2 regions of the Rhodovastum atsumiense genome follow, and region 1 is predicted to be linked to the other one. Evidence: riboswitches for the same ligand, from Rfam matches in the RefSeq annotation. Region 1 holds a riboswitch; the other holds the start of a gene.
What was found. A riboswitch is a leader RNA that binds a small molecule or an ion and turns the genes downstream of it on or off. The one in region 1 is predicted to bind cobalamin.
Positions count from the first base shown of each region.

Region 1 (6,977 bases):
CCTATGGCCTGCGCCGCCGCAGCGCCGCGCGGACCAGCCACACCGAAGCCCCCGCGACCGTGAGCGGAAACACCACGGTCTGCAGAACGAACACCGCCATCCAGGTCAGGCTCGCCTCCACCGCATGTTCGACGCTGGCGGCAAGGCGGCTGAAGGAGTCGGCCAGGCGGTCCGGCGAGAGCGCGCCCAGCCCGTCGGTGAGGCGGCGCGGGTCGTACCATGGTCGGGCCGCCCCCTCGGCGAGGCGCGGCATCGCCGCGGTCAGCTCGGCCTGGGTGGCGTTCAGGGTCAGCTCGGCCTGGGCGGCGCGGTCACGCAGGAACCGCTGCGACAGCGCCTCGGTCGCCTGCAGGCTGACCGGCAACAGCAGCTTGCCGAGCAACGCGCTGGCGATCAGCACCTGCGCGAGTCGCCGCAGCCCGCTCCCCCGCGTCGCGCCGGTCAGGATGGCGGCCGCCAGCACGCCGAGCCCGATCGACAGCACCCAGGGCAGGGCGAAGCTGTCCAGCACGTCCACCAGCACCAGCTGGATGGTGACGCAGACCAGGCTGGCCATCAGCACGTCGGCGAAGCTGTCGAGCAATTGCTCGAAGGGGCGCAGGATGTTGCCGATCTCGATGCTGGCGCCGCCATTGACCAGTGCCCCGACATTGGCGTTGACCGTGGTCGAGGACGCCACCCCCACCACCCGCCCGAGCGCGCGCACGGTCACGTAGGCCAGTCCCGCCGCGAGCTGGGTGCGTTGCAGGATCTGCCGCGCCTGCTCGGGTGCGAGCGGGGTCACGAACCGGTCGACGGTGCGGTCAATCCCGCCCGACGCCGCCGCCAGCAGCAGCGCCAGCAGCGGGATCATCACCAGCAGCCGCGGCCGCATCCGGCCGGCAAGACCTGACAGACGTGCACGCAGCATCGGCGTGGCTCCCTGGACATCGGTGACGGAGTCATACGCCCGGGCCGGCGGGATGGCTCGCCCCGCCGGCGCGCGGCGCCGCCGTGACGCGCGGGCAGCCCTATATATTGACACGAATCGCCGGCATTCCCCTATATATAGGTGTCACGGTCCCTCGCATCGCAAGATCGAGGGCTAAGAGGGAAGCCGGTGCGAGGCCGGCGCTGCCCCCGCAACTGTCAGCGGCGAGCTTCCGCCCATCCATGTCACTGGGGCCGCACGGCCTTGGGAAGACGGGCCGAAGCCGGGACCCGCGAGCCAGGAGACCTGCCGCGACAGCCGTACGTCCTCGGGCGGGGTGCCCCGGTGGACCGCATCCCCGGCACGCCTGCGCGGCGTCGCCGTCCCATGCGGCCGCCCGGTCCCTGCCCCCAGATCACAAGGGGTTCACGCCGCATGTTCGTCTCCACCCAGCACGACCGATCGGCGCCACCGCGCCTGCCGCCCGCCGATGCCGCCCGGCTCGTCGCCCTGGTGCGGGATGCCTGCGCCGGGCTTGAGGGTGTCTCCGCCGAGGCCGTGCTGGCCGGGACATGGCGCGACCTGCATGACGGGATCACGCCGGACGAAGCGGCGCTGGCGCCGATCCTCGCCGCCCGCACGCTCGTCGAGACCGAGCCGGCCTATGCCCAGGTGGCGGCGCGGCTGCTCGCCGACCGGCTGCGGTGCGAGGCGCTGAGTTTCCTGTCCGGCCGGCCGGACCGGCCCGGCCAGGACGAGATGGCGGCCCGCTATCCCACGTATTTCCCGGCCTTTGTGCAGGCCGGCATCGCCGCCGGGTTGCTCGATCCCGAACTCGGGCGCTTCGATCTTGGTCGCCTGGGCGCGGCGCTGCGGCCGGAACGGGACCTGAATTTCGATTACCTGGGCCTGCAGACGCTGTACGACCGCTATGTCCTGCATGTCCGCGGCACCCGCATCGAATTGCCACAGGCCTTCTTCATGCGCGTCGCCATGGGGCTCGCGCTGCGGGAGGAGGACCGGGACGCACGGGCCATCGCCTTCTACGAGCTGCTGTCCTCCTTCGATTTCATGGTCTCGACCCCGACCCTCTTCAATGCCGGCACGCGGCGGCCGCAGCTTTCCTCCTGCTTCCTCACCACGGTGGCGGACGACCTCGACGGCATCTTCAAGGCGATCCGCGACAACGCGCTGCTCGCGAAGTATTCCGGCGGGCTCGGCAATGACTGGACCCAGGTGCGCGGGCTGGGCGCGCATATCCGGGGCACCAACGGCCAGAGCCAGGGGGTGGTGCCGTTCCTGAAGGTGGCGAACGACACCGCCATCGCGGTGAACCAGGGCGGCAAGCGCAAGGGCGCGGTCTGCGCCTACCTGGAGACCTGGCACATCGACATCGAGGAATTCCTCGACCTGCGCAAGAACACCGGCGACGACCGCCGCCGTACCCACGACATGAACACGGCCAACTGGATCCCCGACCTGTTCATGCAGCGGGTGGAGGCCGGGGCCGACTGGACGCTGTTCTCCCCCGACGAGGTGCCGGACCTGCACGATCTCTGCGGCCACGACTTCAGGATCGCCTACGAGACGTACGAGGCGAAGGCGGCGCGCGGCGGGATCAGGGTGTTCCGGACCGTGAAGGCGGTGGATCTGTGGCGGCGCATGCTGACCATGCTGTACGAGACCGGCCATCCCTGGATCACCTTCAAGGATGCCTGCAACCTGCGATCGCCGCAGCAGCATGCGGGCGTCGTGCATTCCTCCAATCTGTGCACCGAGATCACCCTCAACACGAGTGCCGGCGAGGTGGCGGTGTGCAATCTCGGCTCCGTCAACCTCGCCGCCCACGTCACCGCCGACGGGCTCGACCGCGACCGGCTCGCCCGCACGGTGCGGACCGCCATGCGCATGCTGGACAACGTCATCGACATCAACCTTTATTCCATCCCCGAGGCACGCCGGTCCAATCTGCGCCATCGCCCGGTCGGCCTCGGCCTGATGGGCTTCCAGGACGCGCTGGAGACGCTGCGCCTGCCCACCGCCTCCGAGGCGGCGGTGGACTTCGCCGACACCTCCATGGAAGCCATCAGCTATTTCGCCATCGACGCCTCGGTGGAGCTGGCCGCCGAGCGCGGACGCTACGCCTCGTTCGAAGGCTCGCTGTGGTCGCGCGGCATCCTGCCCATCGACAGCCTGCATCTGCTGGCGGCGGCGCGTGACGGCGACGTGCGGCTCGACCACGGCACGACCCTGGACTGGGATGCGCTGCGCGCGCGGGTGCAGGCCGTGGGCATGCGTCATTCCAACGTCCTGGCCATCGCCCCCACCGCCACCATCGCCAATATCGTCGGCGTCTCGCCCTCGATCGAGCCCGCCTTCAGCCAGCTTCATGTGAAGGCCAACATGTCCGGCGACTTCACCGTGGTGAACGCCCGTCTCGTCCGCGACCTCAAGGCGCGCGGGCTGTGGGACGCGGCGATGATCGCCGACCTCAAGCGGCATGACGGCATGGTGGGGGCGATCGACCGCATCCCGGAGGATCTGCGGGCGCTCTATGCCACCGCCTTCGAGATCGCGCCGGACTGGCTGGTCCGCGCCGCGGCGCGGCGGCAGAAATGGATCGACCAGGCGCAATCGCTGAACCTCTACATGGCGCGGCCATCCGGCCGGCAGCTCGACGCGCTGTACCGGCTCGCCTGGCGGATGGGGCTCAAGACCACCTACTACCTGCGCGCCCGTGCCGCCACGCAGGTGGAGAAATCGACGCTGGCCGGCACCGATGGCCGGCTCAACGCCGTGCCCGCCTGCAGCATCGCCGATGCGGCCTGCGAGGTATGCCAATGAACGCGCCCGCCCACGATGCCACCGGGCTTGGCGAGATCGACCGCTCCGGCGGCCGGGTGCGGGTGGACGAGAAGCGCCTGCTCAACGCCCGCGCCGACGTCAACCAGCTCCTGCCCATGAAGTATCGATGGGCCTGGGAGAAATACCTCGCCGCCTGCAACAACCACTGGATGCCGACCGAGGTCTCCATGCAGGCCGACATCGCCCTGTGGAAGTCGCGTGACGGCCTGACCGCGGAAGAACGGCGCATGGTGCGGCGGAACCTGGGGTTCTTCGCCGCCTCGGAGAGCCTGGTGGCGAACAACATCGTGCTCGCCGTCTACCGCCAGCTTGCCAATCCGGAATGCCGGCAATACCTGCTGCGCCAGGCCTTCGAGGAAGCGGTGCACACCCATTGCTTCCAGTACATCGTCGAGAGCCTCGGCCTCGACGGCGGCGAGCTGTTCAACATGTACCGGGAAGTGCCCTCGATCACCGACAAGGCGGCCTGGGCGCTGCGGCACACCCGCGCCCTGTCCGATCCCGCCTTCCGGACCGGGACGCCGGCGGCCGACCAGGATTTCCTGCGCGATCTCGTGGCCTTCTACGTGGTGTTCGAGGGCATGTGGTTCTACACCGGCTTCGCGCAGATCCTCTCGCTCGGCCGGCGCAACAGGATGGTGGGCATCGCCGGGCAGTACCAGTACATCCTGCGCGACGAGAGCATCCATCTCAATTTCGGCATCGACGTCATCAACCAGATCCGGCACGAGAACCCGCATCTCTGGACCAGGGCGTTCCAGGACGAGGTGCGGGGCATGCTGGCGGAGGCGGCGGCGCTGGAGGCGGCCTATGGGCGGGACACCATGCCCCATGGCCTGCTCGGGCTCAATGCGGAGCTATGCGCCCAGTACATGCATTTCATCGCCAATCGCCGCTGCGCCCAGCTCGGCCTTGCCCCGGTCTTCGCCGAGGCCGCCAATCCCTTCCCCTGGATGAGCGAGACCATGGACCTGATGAAGGAGAAGAACTTCTTCGAGACCCGCGTGACCGAATACCAGAACGGCGGCGCGCTCGCCTGGGATTGATGCGGGCAAGGACGCGCTGGCCGTTTCCGGCCAGCGCGCCCCGCGCCTATGTCGCCGCGCGCAGCGTCCGGGCCGCCGCGACCAGGTTGGCCAGCGCCGCCCGCACTTCCGTCCAGCCGCGCGTCTTCAGCCCGCAATCGGGATTGACCCACAGCCGGTCAGGCGGAATCGCCGCCGTGGCGTGCTGGAGCAGCGTCGCCATCTCCTCGGGCGACGGCACCCGGGGGCTGTGGATGTCCCACACCCCCGGCCCGATCTCGTTCGGGTAGGCGAAATCGGCGAACACGCGCAGCAGCTCCATGTCGCTGCGCGTGGTCTCGATCGAGATCACGTCGGCATCCATCGCCGCGATGGCGTCGATGATGTCGTTGAACTCGCTGTAGCACATGTGGGTGTGGATCTGCGTCTCGTCGCGCACGCCGCCGGCAGCCAGGCGGAAGCAGGCGATCGCCCAGCGCAGATACGCCGCCCGCTCTGCGCGGCGCAACGGCAGGCCCTCGCGGAACGCCGGCTCGTCGATCTGGATGACCGGGATGCCGGCCGTCTCCAGGTCGAGCACCTCGTCGCGCAGCGCCAGCGCGATCTGCCGGCACACCGTCTCGCGCGGCAGGTCGTCGCGGACGAAGGACCATTGCAGCATCGTCACCGGCCCGGTGAGCATGCCCTTCATCGGCCGCCGCGTCAGCGACTGCGCGTAGGCCGACCAGCGCAGCGTCATCGGGCGCGGCCGCGACACATCCCCCCACAGGATCGGCGGGGCCACGCAGCGGCTGCCATAGGACTGCACCCAGCCATGCTGCGTGAAGGCATAGCCGTCGAGCTGCTCGGCGAAGTACTTCACCATGTCGTTGCGCTCGAACTCGCCATGCACCAGCACGTCGAGGCCGGTGTCCTCCTGCCAGCGCACCGCCTCGGCGATCCAGCCTTCCACCCGCCGCTCATAGGCATCGGCGGTGAGTTCGCCGCGGCCGAGCGCGGCTCGCGCCCGCCGCACCTCCGCCGTCTGCGGGAAGGAGCCGATGGTGGTCGTCGGGAAGGGCGGCAGGCCGAGCCGGTGGCGTTGCGCCGCCTGGCGCTGCGGGAAGGGGCTGGCGCGCGTCTCCATCTCCGGCACCGCCGCGGCGAGCCGCTCCCGCACCTCCGCCCGATGGGCGGCCGTGCTGGCGCGGCGGGCACGGACAGCGGCATCGCTGGCCGCGAGCTGCGCCGCGATCGCCGCGTCGCCTTCGTCGAGGCCACGCGCCAGCGCGGCGACTTCGTCGAGCTTCTGTTCGGCGAAGGCAAGCCAGCCCTTCACCTCGGGATCGAGGCGGGTTTCCTGGCGCAGGTCGAGCGGCACGTGCAGCAGGCTGCAGGAAGGCGCCACCATCAGCCGCCTCGTGCCGCGCCGGTCCGCGACCCGTCGCAGCAGGCCGAGCGTGGCGCGCAGGTCGTTGCGCCACACGTTGCGCCCGTCCACCACGCCGAGCGAGAGCCAGCGTTCGGCCGGCAGGGCCGCGAGCGCCGCGTCGAGATCCGTCGCGCCGCGCACGAGGTCGAGATGCAGCGCCGCGACCGGCAGCGCCGCGGCGGTGGCGAGGGTGTCGCCGAGCGGGCCGAAATAGCTGGCGAGCAGGATTTCCGGCGCCGGCCCCTGGTGCAGCACGGCGTAGGCATGTCCGAGCGCGGCCTTCGCCCGCTGCGGCAGGTCGAGCGCCAGCACCGGTTCGTCGATCTGCACCCAGGCGACGTTCGCCTCGGCCAGTTCGCGCAGGATCCGCGCATAGACCGGCAGCACCCCGTCCAGCAGGTCGAGCGGATCGCTGCCGTCGGTGGTCTTGCCGAGCATCAGGAAGCTCACCGGCCCGAGCAGCACCGGGCGCGTGCGCAACGGCAAGGACGCCGCCTCGCGGAACTGCGCGAGCGGCCGGTTTTCGGTCAGGGCGAAGCGCTGCCCGCCGTGCAGGCGCGGCACCAGGTAGTGGTAGTTGGTGTCGAACCACTTGGTCATTTCCAGCGCCGGCAGGCCCTGCGCGCCGCGGGCGAGCGCGAAATACGTGGCCGGCGACACCGGCCCGTCCGACCAGCCATAGCCGGGCGGGATCGCGCCCAGCATGCAGGCGGTGTCGAGCACATGGTCGTAGAAGGAGAATTCGCCGGAAGGCACATGGCTGATG
Region 1 covers NZ_OW485601.1:3,643,445-3,650,421, forward strand. Annotated here, with positions in the region: gene NBY65_RS16555 (hypothetical protein) at 2-910, opposite strand; cobalamin riboswitch at 1,041-1,238, shown strand; gene NBY65_RS16560 (ribonucleoside-diphosphate reductase subunit alpha) at 1,346-3,754, shown strand; gene NBY65_RS16565 (ribonucleotide-diphosphate reductase subunit beta) at 3,751-4,821, shown strand; gene metE (5-methyltetrahydropteroyltriglutamate--homocysteine S-methyltransferase) at 4,868-6,977, opposite strand, start outside.

Region 2 (6,977 bases), 1.4 Mb from region 1:
CAGGCCGCCAGCCCGTCCAGGGTCTTCGGATGCGGATGGCCGATGGCGATGGCGTAGCCGCGATGCCGCGCGATGTGCTCCACCCGCGCGAGCTGCTCCATCACCGAATAGGTGCCCTTCACCGGGTCGAGGAAGATGTCGTTGCCCGCGGCCGGCACGCCGGCCTGCAGCGCGCAGGGCAGGCCCTGGCTGTGCGGGATCACCACGCTGTCAAGGAACAGCATGCCCTGCCGGTGGGTCTCGGCCGCCACCAGTGACATCAGGGCGGGGTCGCGCGTCGCCACGCTGCCCATGTGGTTGTTCAGCCCCACCGCCTCCGGCACCGCCGCGATCGCCGTGCGCAGCCGCGCCAGGTTCACTTCCGGGCGCAGGTCGATGCGCAGCGGATCGGGCCCGGTCTGGCTGGTGCTGTTGGAGAAGGACTGCATCGGCATGTGCAGCAGCGCCTCGTGGCCCCGGGCGGCGGCGGCGGCCACCTGCTCGGGCAGGCGCGGCGCGAACGGGAACCAGGCCAGCGTCAGCGGCCCCGGCAGCGCCACCGTGCGCTCCGTCAGGCGCGTCGCCCCGAGGTCGTCGATGACGATGCTGATCACCGGTTTCCCCTCGGCGGCGGCGGGGGAGATGGCATAGCGGCGCCAGGGCGGCAGCAGCGTGGCCGGACGGGCCGGTACTGTCGGCGGCAACACCGCCGGCTGCAGCACCGGCGTGGTCAGCGCCACCGGCTGCGGCACCGGGGCAGGCGGCGGCGGGGCCGCCGGGGCCGGCGCTGGCGCCGGCGAGCTCGTCAACAGGGGCACGGCCCCGAGCGCTGCCGCACCGCCGATCAGGCCCGCCACCACACCACGCCGCAGCATCATGGTCATCGTCCGTTGAAATCCTGCTTCACCCTGTCTCATAGCTTCCCTGACCAGGACATTCCAATGTCCTGATTGCCGGGCCGCTTCGCGCCATGCCGATACGCCCGCGCAATCGCCGCGCGGTTGGACCGGTTGCGTGCCGGGGCGATCGGGCCTAACACCTGGGGCAGGCGCCGGTGCCCGCAAGGGCTGAAACGGGAACGCGCCCGGGCCGCAATGGCAGTCCGGGGCGCGGCTGCTCCCGCAACTGTTGGCAGCGAGCCGGGTCCAACGAGCCATTGCCTCGCCACCGGGGTGAGAAGGCGGACACCGGCGAGGACCTGCGAGCCAGGAAACCGGCCGGCGTCGAGAATGCGCGCGTGCGCCCGGGCGGGATGAACCGGACGCGGCGGGAGAAAGACCCGCAGGCGGCACTCGCCGTATCGGATCGGCCGCGGTGCAGCCCACCCGGCACGCCTGCAGGACGCCATGCATGCCCGACGATCCCCCTGTCAGAGAGGTCCCATGAAGGCGCTTGGCGTGCTCGGCACCGGATCGGGTGCCGGCAAAAGCTGGATGACCGCGGCGCTGTGCGCCTGGCTGCGCCGCGAAGGCGTGCGCGTCGCGCCATTCAAGGCGCAGAACATGTCCAACAACGCCTGGGTCACCCTCGACGGCGGCGAGATGGCACGCGCCCAGGCGGTGCAGGCCGAGGCCTGCGGCCTGCTGCCGACGGTGGAGATGAACCCGGTGCTGCTCAAGCCTTCCGGCGGCATGGGATCGCAGGTGATCGTGCTCGGCCGCGCCGAGGGCCATTGCGCCGCCCGCGATTATTACGGCCGCGCCGAGCGGCTCTGGCAGGTCGTCGCCGACACGTTGGAAACCTGGCGGTCACGCTGCGACGTGCTGGTGATGGAAGGCGCCGGCAGTCCGGTGGAACTGAACCTGATGGCCCGCGACATCGCCAACCTGCGGCCGGTCCGCCACCTGGACGGACGCTGGCTGCTGGTGGGCGACATCGACCGCGGCGGCATCTTCGCCCAGCTCGCCGGCACCTGGGCCCTGCTGGACGAGGCGGATCGCGCCCGCTGCCTCGGCGCCATCGTCAACCGCTTCCGTGGCGACGCGTCGCTCTTTCCAGACCCGCAATCCTGGCTCGCCCCCTACGCGCCCGGCTTCCCCGTGCTCGGCACCGTGCCGCTGCGCCGCGACCTGCAGCCCGAGGAGGAGGACGGCTTCTCCGCCGCCGACCAGGATCGCGGACAGGGCGACACCCTGGCCTGGGTGCGCACCCCGCACGCTTCCAACCTCACCGACTGCCAGCCCTGGTGGGACGATGCCGGCGTGCGCGTGCGCTGGACCGAGGACGCCGACGTGCTGGCCCGCGCCCGCGCCATCGTGCTGCCGGGCTCGAAGAACACCATCGCCGACCTGCGCTGGCTGCGCGCCCGCGGCCTGGACCGGGTGATCCGCGACGCCGCCGCCGCCGGCACGCTCGTGGTCGGGCTGTGCGGCGGCTACCAGATGCTGGGGGAATGGCTGCACGATCCCACGGGCGTGGCCGGGGATGCCGGCGACGAAGCCGGGCTCGGCCTGCTGCCGGTGGCCACCACCTTCCACGCCGCCAAGACCCTGCGCGCGACCGAAGCCGAATGCGACGGTGACCGCTGGTCCGCCTACGAAATCCACATGGGCGAAACCATCGCCACCGGGCCCTGCACGCCCCTGCACCAGGTGTGGAACGACGGAACCCCACGCCCGGAAGGGACACAGGCTGGGCGGGTCTGGGGCACCTACCTGCACGGCTGGTTCGAATCCCCCCGCTCCCGCGCCCGCCTTGCCACGGCCGCGGGGTTCACAGACTACAAACCACATGCCGTTCCTTGGGCGGAACAGCGCCGCGCGCTCTACGCCGCCATGGCCGAACACGTCGCCGCACACGTCAACCTTGATCCGGTGCGGCGATACCTTGGGATCTGAACGCCCGGGGCGCTGCCCCGGCCCCGGCAGGAGGCTTTGCCTCCTGCACCTCCACCAAGGGCCAAAGGCCCTTGGATCCCCTTTTTCCCCGAAGTGACACCTCCATGAGCCATCCCGCGTCCTGGCAGGCCCCCGCGATCCCGCCGCTTGCCCACGATCTCACCACCGCCCTGCAGGCCCGCATCGACGCCAAGACCAAGCCACCCGGCTCATTGGGCCGGCTCGAAGACCTCGCGCTGCGGCTCGGGTTGATGCAGGGCACCACACGGCCGGTGCTGACCGCGCCGGCGGTGCTGGTCTTCGCCGGCGACCACGGCTTCGCCCGCGACGGCGTCAGCCCTTTTCCGCCGGAAGTGACGCCGCAAATGGTGGCCAACTTCCTCGCGGGCGGCGCCGGCATCAACGTGTTCGCCCGCCTCGCCGGCCTGCCGGTGAAGGTGATCGACGCCGGCGTCGCCGTCGACCTGCCGCCCCATCCCGACCTGATCGACCTCAAGGTCCGCCATGGCACCCGCAACGCCCTGCAGGAGACCGCGCTCACGCCGGACGAGGTCGCGCTCTGCCTCGACCGCGGCGGACAGGTGGTGGCCGACCTCGCCGCCCGGGGCTGCAACGCCATCCTGCCGGGCGAGATGGGCATCGGGAATTCCTCGGCCGCCGCGCTGATCACCAGCGCCCTGCTCGATATCCCGCTTGCCGACTGCGTCGGCATCGGCGCCGGGCACGACCCGGCCGGACACGCCCGCAAGCGCGAGATCCTGGCGCGGGTGCAGGCCCGCCACCCCGGCGTGCGCGACCCGCTGGAAGCGCTCGCCGCCTTCGGCGGTTGCGAGATCGCCATGATGGCCGGCGCCATGCTGGCGGCAGCATCGCGGCGCATGCTGGTGCTGGTGGACGGCATCATCGCCACCTCGGCCGCCCTCGTCGCCGCCCGGCTCGCGCCGGCCATGCTCGACTACGCCGTGTTCGCCCATGTCTCGGGCGACGGCCCGCATCGCCTCGCCGTCGAGGCCCTCGGTGGGCGCCCGCTGCTCGATCTGGGCCTGCGCCTGGGCGAAGGCACCGGCGCGGCCCTGGCCTGGCCGCTGGTGCGCGCCGCCGCCGGCTTCCTGGAGGAGATGGCGACCTTCGAGGCCGCCGGGGTCAGCGAACGGACGGGCGTGGCGCCGCAGCCATGACGCTGCTGGTCCGCGAGGCGCGCGCCGTCTGGGCGGCGGCGATGTTCTTCACCCGGGTGCCGCTGCCCTCGCTGCCGGAGCTGGTTCCCGAGGACCAGCGCCGCGCCAGCGCCTACTGGCCCCTGGTCGGCGCGGCGGTGGGGGCGGCGGTCGCCGGCGTCTGGGCGGTGTCGGCGACGCTGTTCCCGCCCGGCGTGGCGGTTGGCCTGGCCCTGGCCGCGGGGCTGCTGCTGACCGGCGCGCTGCACGAGGATGGCTTCGCCGATGTCTGCGACGGCTTCGGCGGCGGCACGACGCGGGACCGCGTGCTGGAGATCATGCGCGATTCCCGCATCGGCGCCTTCGGGGCGATCGGGCTGGTGATGCTGCTCGGGCTGAAATGGCAGGCCATGGCCGCCTTGCCGCCGGCACTGCTGCCCGCCGCGGTCATCGCCGCGCATGCGCTCAGCCGCGGCGCCGCGGTGGCGATGATGGTGGTGCTGCCCTATGCGCGCACCGACGCCAGCCGCGCCCGCCCGATCGTGGGCCATCCCGGGGCGCGGCTGATCGGCGTTGCCATCACCGCCCTGATGCCCTTGCTGCTCCTGCCGCCCCCTGCCCGGCTGGCCGGACTGGTGGTGGTGGCCGGCATCTGGGGGCTGTGCTTCCTGTGGTTCCGCCATCGCCTCGGCGGCTACACCGGGGATTGCCTGGGCGCCCTGCAGCAACTGGGCGAGATCGGAATGCTGCTCGCCGTGCTGGCGCAGGCATGAGACTGGCCCCATGAAACTTATCCTGGTGCGCCATACCGCGGTCGCGGGCGTGCAGGGCCTGTGCTACGGCCGCACCGAGGTCGCGCTGGCCGACAGCTTCCCGGCCGATGCCGAAGCGGTGCGCGCCGCCCTCCCGCCCGGTCCCTGGGTGCTCCAGGCCAGCCCCGCGCAACGTTGCCGCCGGCTCGCGGACCGGCTGGGCGGTCCGGTCGGCATCGATCCGCGGCTGCACGAACTCGATTTCGGCGCCTGGGAAGGCCAAAGCTGGGACGATCTGCCGCGCCCGGAGCTCGACCGCTGGTGTGCCGGCTTCGTCACCCTCTCCCCGCCCGGCGGTGAATCCTTCACCGATCTCGCCACCCGTGCCCTGGCCTTTGCCGCCGACATGGCACGCCGCCATCCCGGCGCCTGCGTGGTGGCCGTGACCCATGCCGGGGTCATCCGGGCCCTGCTCGCGGCCCGGCGCGGCATCCCCTATGCCGATGCCTTCAGCATCGCCGTCCCCCCCGGCAGCGTGCACCGTCTCGAAGCCGCCGCCTGATCCGCCCCCTCCTGCAAGGTTGGCCCGGGGTCACGCCGCTGCGCGCGCGGGATCGGGAATGAAAACGCGTGGCCGCTTGTTCATAAACGAACCAAAAAGAAAATTGACCTACGCCATTCGAATCGCCTAACAGTAGAACACAAGCAAAACATCAGCGGTTTTGCGATATATAACTATCGTCAACCATTTATGAGAGGCGGCCGGCGTGACTCGCCAGGTACTGACGTCCCCGAGTTTTCTCCAGTGTGACCGAGACTGGCTAGAGTTCGCCTCTGCGCGTGCGACTGAAATCACCGCGGAACTCCAGCAGACGTTCCTCAAGCCTTGCGCTCTGGCCATCCAGGAACGCAGCGAGGCAGAGCGCTACGTGGTCGCGGCGTCCGCTGCGGATTTCCCCCTCGACGACTTCCAGAAGCAGTTGGCGACCATGGCCCGCGGCATGGAAATGGCCGCCGCTGCCGAGGAAAAATACCAGAACGCCATCAGGACATTCCTGCTTTCCAACGAGACCTGGGGCAATCTGTTGCTGCGCTACGTGGGCAGCCTGTTCGCCCCCGAGGCCCGCGAAACCGTCCGCAGCGAACTGAGCGAAAAGCTGAGCGGTGCCTCTGTCGATCCGCGGACGGCACAGGAGCATTTCCGGCTTGAACGGGCCCCCGCGCTTGAACTGGTGGCGAACGCGGGCGAGCACGCGGCGCTCTGGATGGTCGAAGCCTGGCTGACGGCGCTGCTGCAGGACCGGCTTCCCAATACCGCGGTGCTGGAGGCGGCGGGTGGCTATGCCCAGGCCGTCAAGCCGCGTCGCGCGGTGTTCGGGCGCAATCTGGACCTGAAGGTGGCCGGCCGCAGATGCCGGCTGGAACTGCAGGTGCCGGAACGCACCAAGAAGCCGCCGGTGCTGATCTGGCCGGCGGTGCTGGGGGCGGACCTTCCCGCCGCGGTCGACAAGCCGCTGGACTGGGCGGTCAAGGTCGGTGCCTCGCATGTCGAGTTCACCGACGAAACCTGCGTGATGGATGTCGGCCAGTGGGTGGTGCGCCTGCCGCTCTCTATCGCGGGCAAGGCTTTCCTGGCGGACATGGCCCGCAAGCTGGGCCAGCAGGAGACGATGTTCTTCAGCTTCGCCGGCGTGCCGGAGGGGGCCGAGTCGTTGCGCCTGTTCCGGGAAAGGATCAGCCTGGATCGCTACCGCTATACCGTGTCCCTTTACTATCCGGTCCAGGCGCCCATCCTCAAACCGAAGGTCGCCTGAGACCGCCCGGGTCGGCGCCGGTCATGACATCATCGCGATGGCCGGTCCGGCCTGGGGGGGCAGGATGGTGCCGATCCAAAGGCACGGGCAGGAAGATGGGGCCGGCCTCGCTTCCCCGCCCGGCATGAAACCATTCCGACGCGACCCCGACCGACAGATGTCACGCAGCCTGCATCGGACCGTCACCGAAGAGACATGGTGGGTCGCGTAAACGCCGCCTGCGACGCGCGATACGCGGCCCTGGTGGCCGCGGGCGCAGTGACAGGAGCGATGACGGATGATGACGGACGGCGTGCAGAGCGTGCTTGCGCGGGTTGAGTTCTCCACGCCCGGCATCGACGAGCCTCCGGCCCAGCCCACGGCCGTTGCCCGTCCGGCCTTGTTCCTGCGCCGGTGGCTCGCGCATCCGTTGCGCACCGCCTCCATCGTGCCGTCCTC
Region 2 covers NZ_OW485601.1:2,225,172-2,232,148, reverse strand. Annotated here, with positions in the region: gene NBY65_RS10165 (divergent polysaccharide deacetylase family protein) at 1-863, opposite strand, end outside; cobalamin riboswitch at 1,015-1,215, shown strand; gene NBY65_RS10160 (cobyric acid synthase) at 1,362-2,816, shown strand; gene cobT (nicotinate-nucleotide--dimethylbenzimidazole phosphoribosyltransferase) at 2,921-3,994, shown strand; gene NBY65_RS10150 (adenosylcobinamide-GDP ribazoletransferase) at 3,991-4,746, shown strand; gene cobC (alpha-ribazole phosphatase family protein) at 4,757-5,287, shown strand; gene NBY65_RS10140 (hypothetical protein) at 5,493-6,539, shown strand; gene NBY65_RS10135 (class I SAM-dependent methyltransferase) at 6,817-6,977, shown strand, end outside.
Region 2: linked by a shared signal. The riboswitch ahead of NBY65_RS10160 (cobyric acid synthase) and the one ahead of NBY65_RS16560 (ribonucleoside-diphosphate reductase subunit alpha) in region 1 are both predicted to bind cobalamin.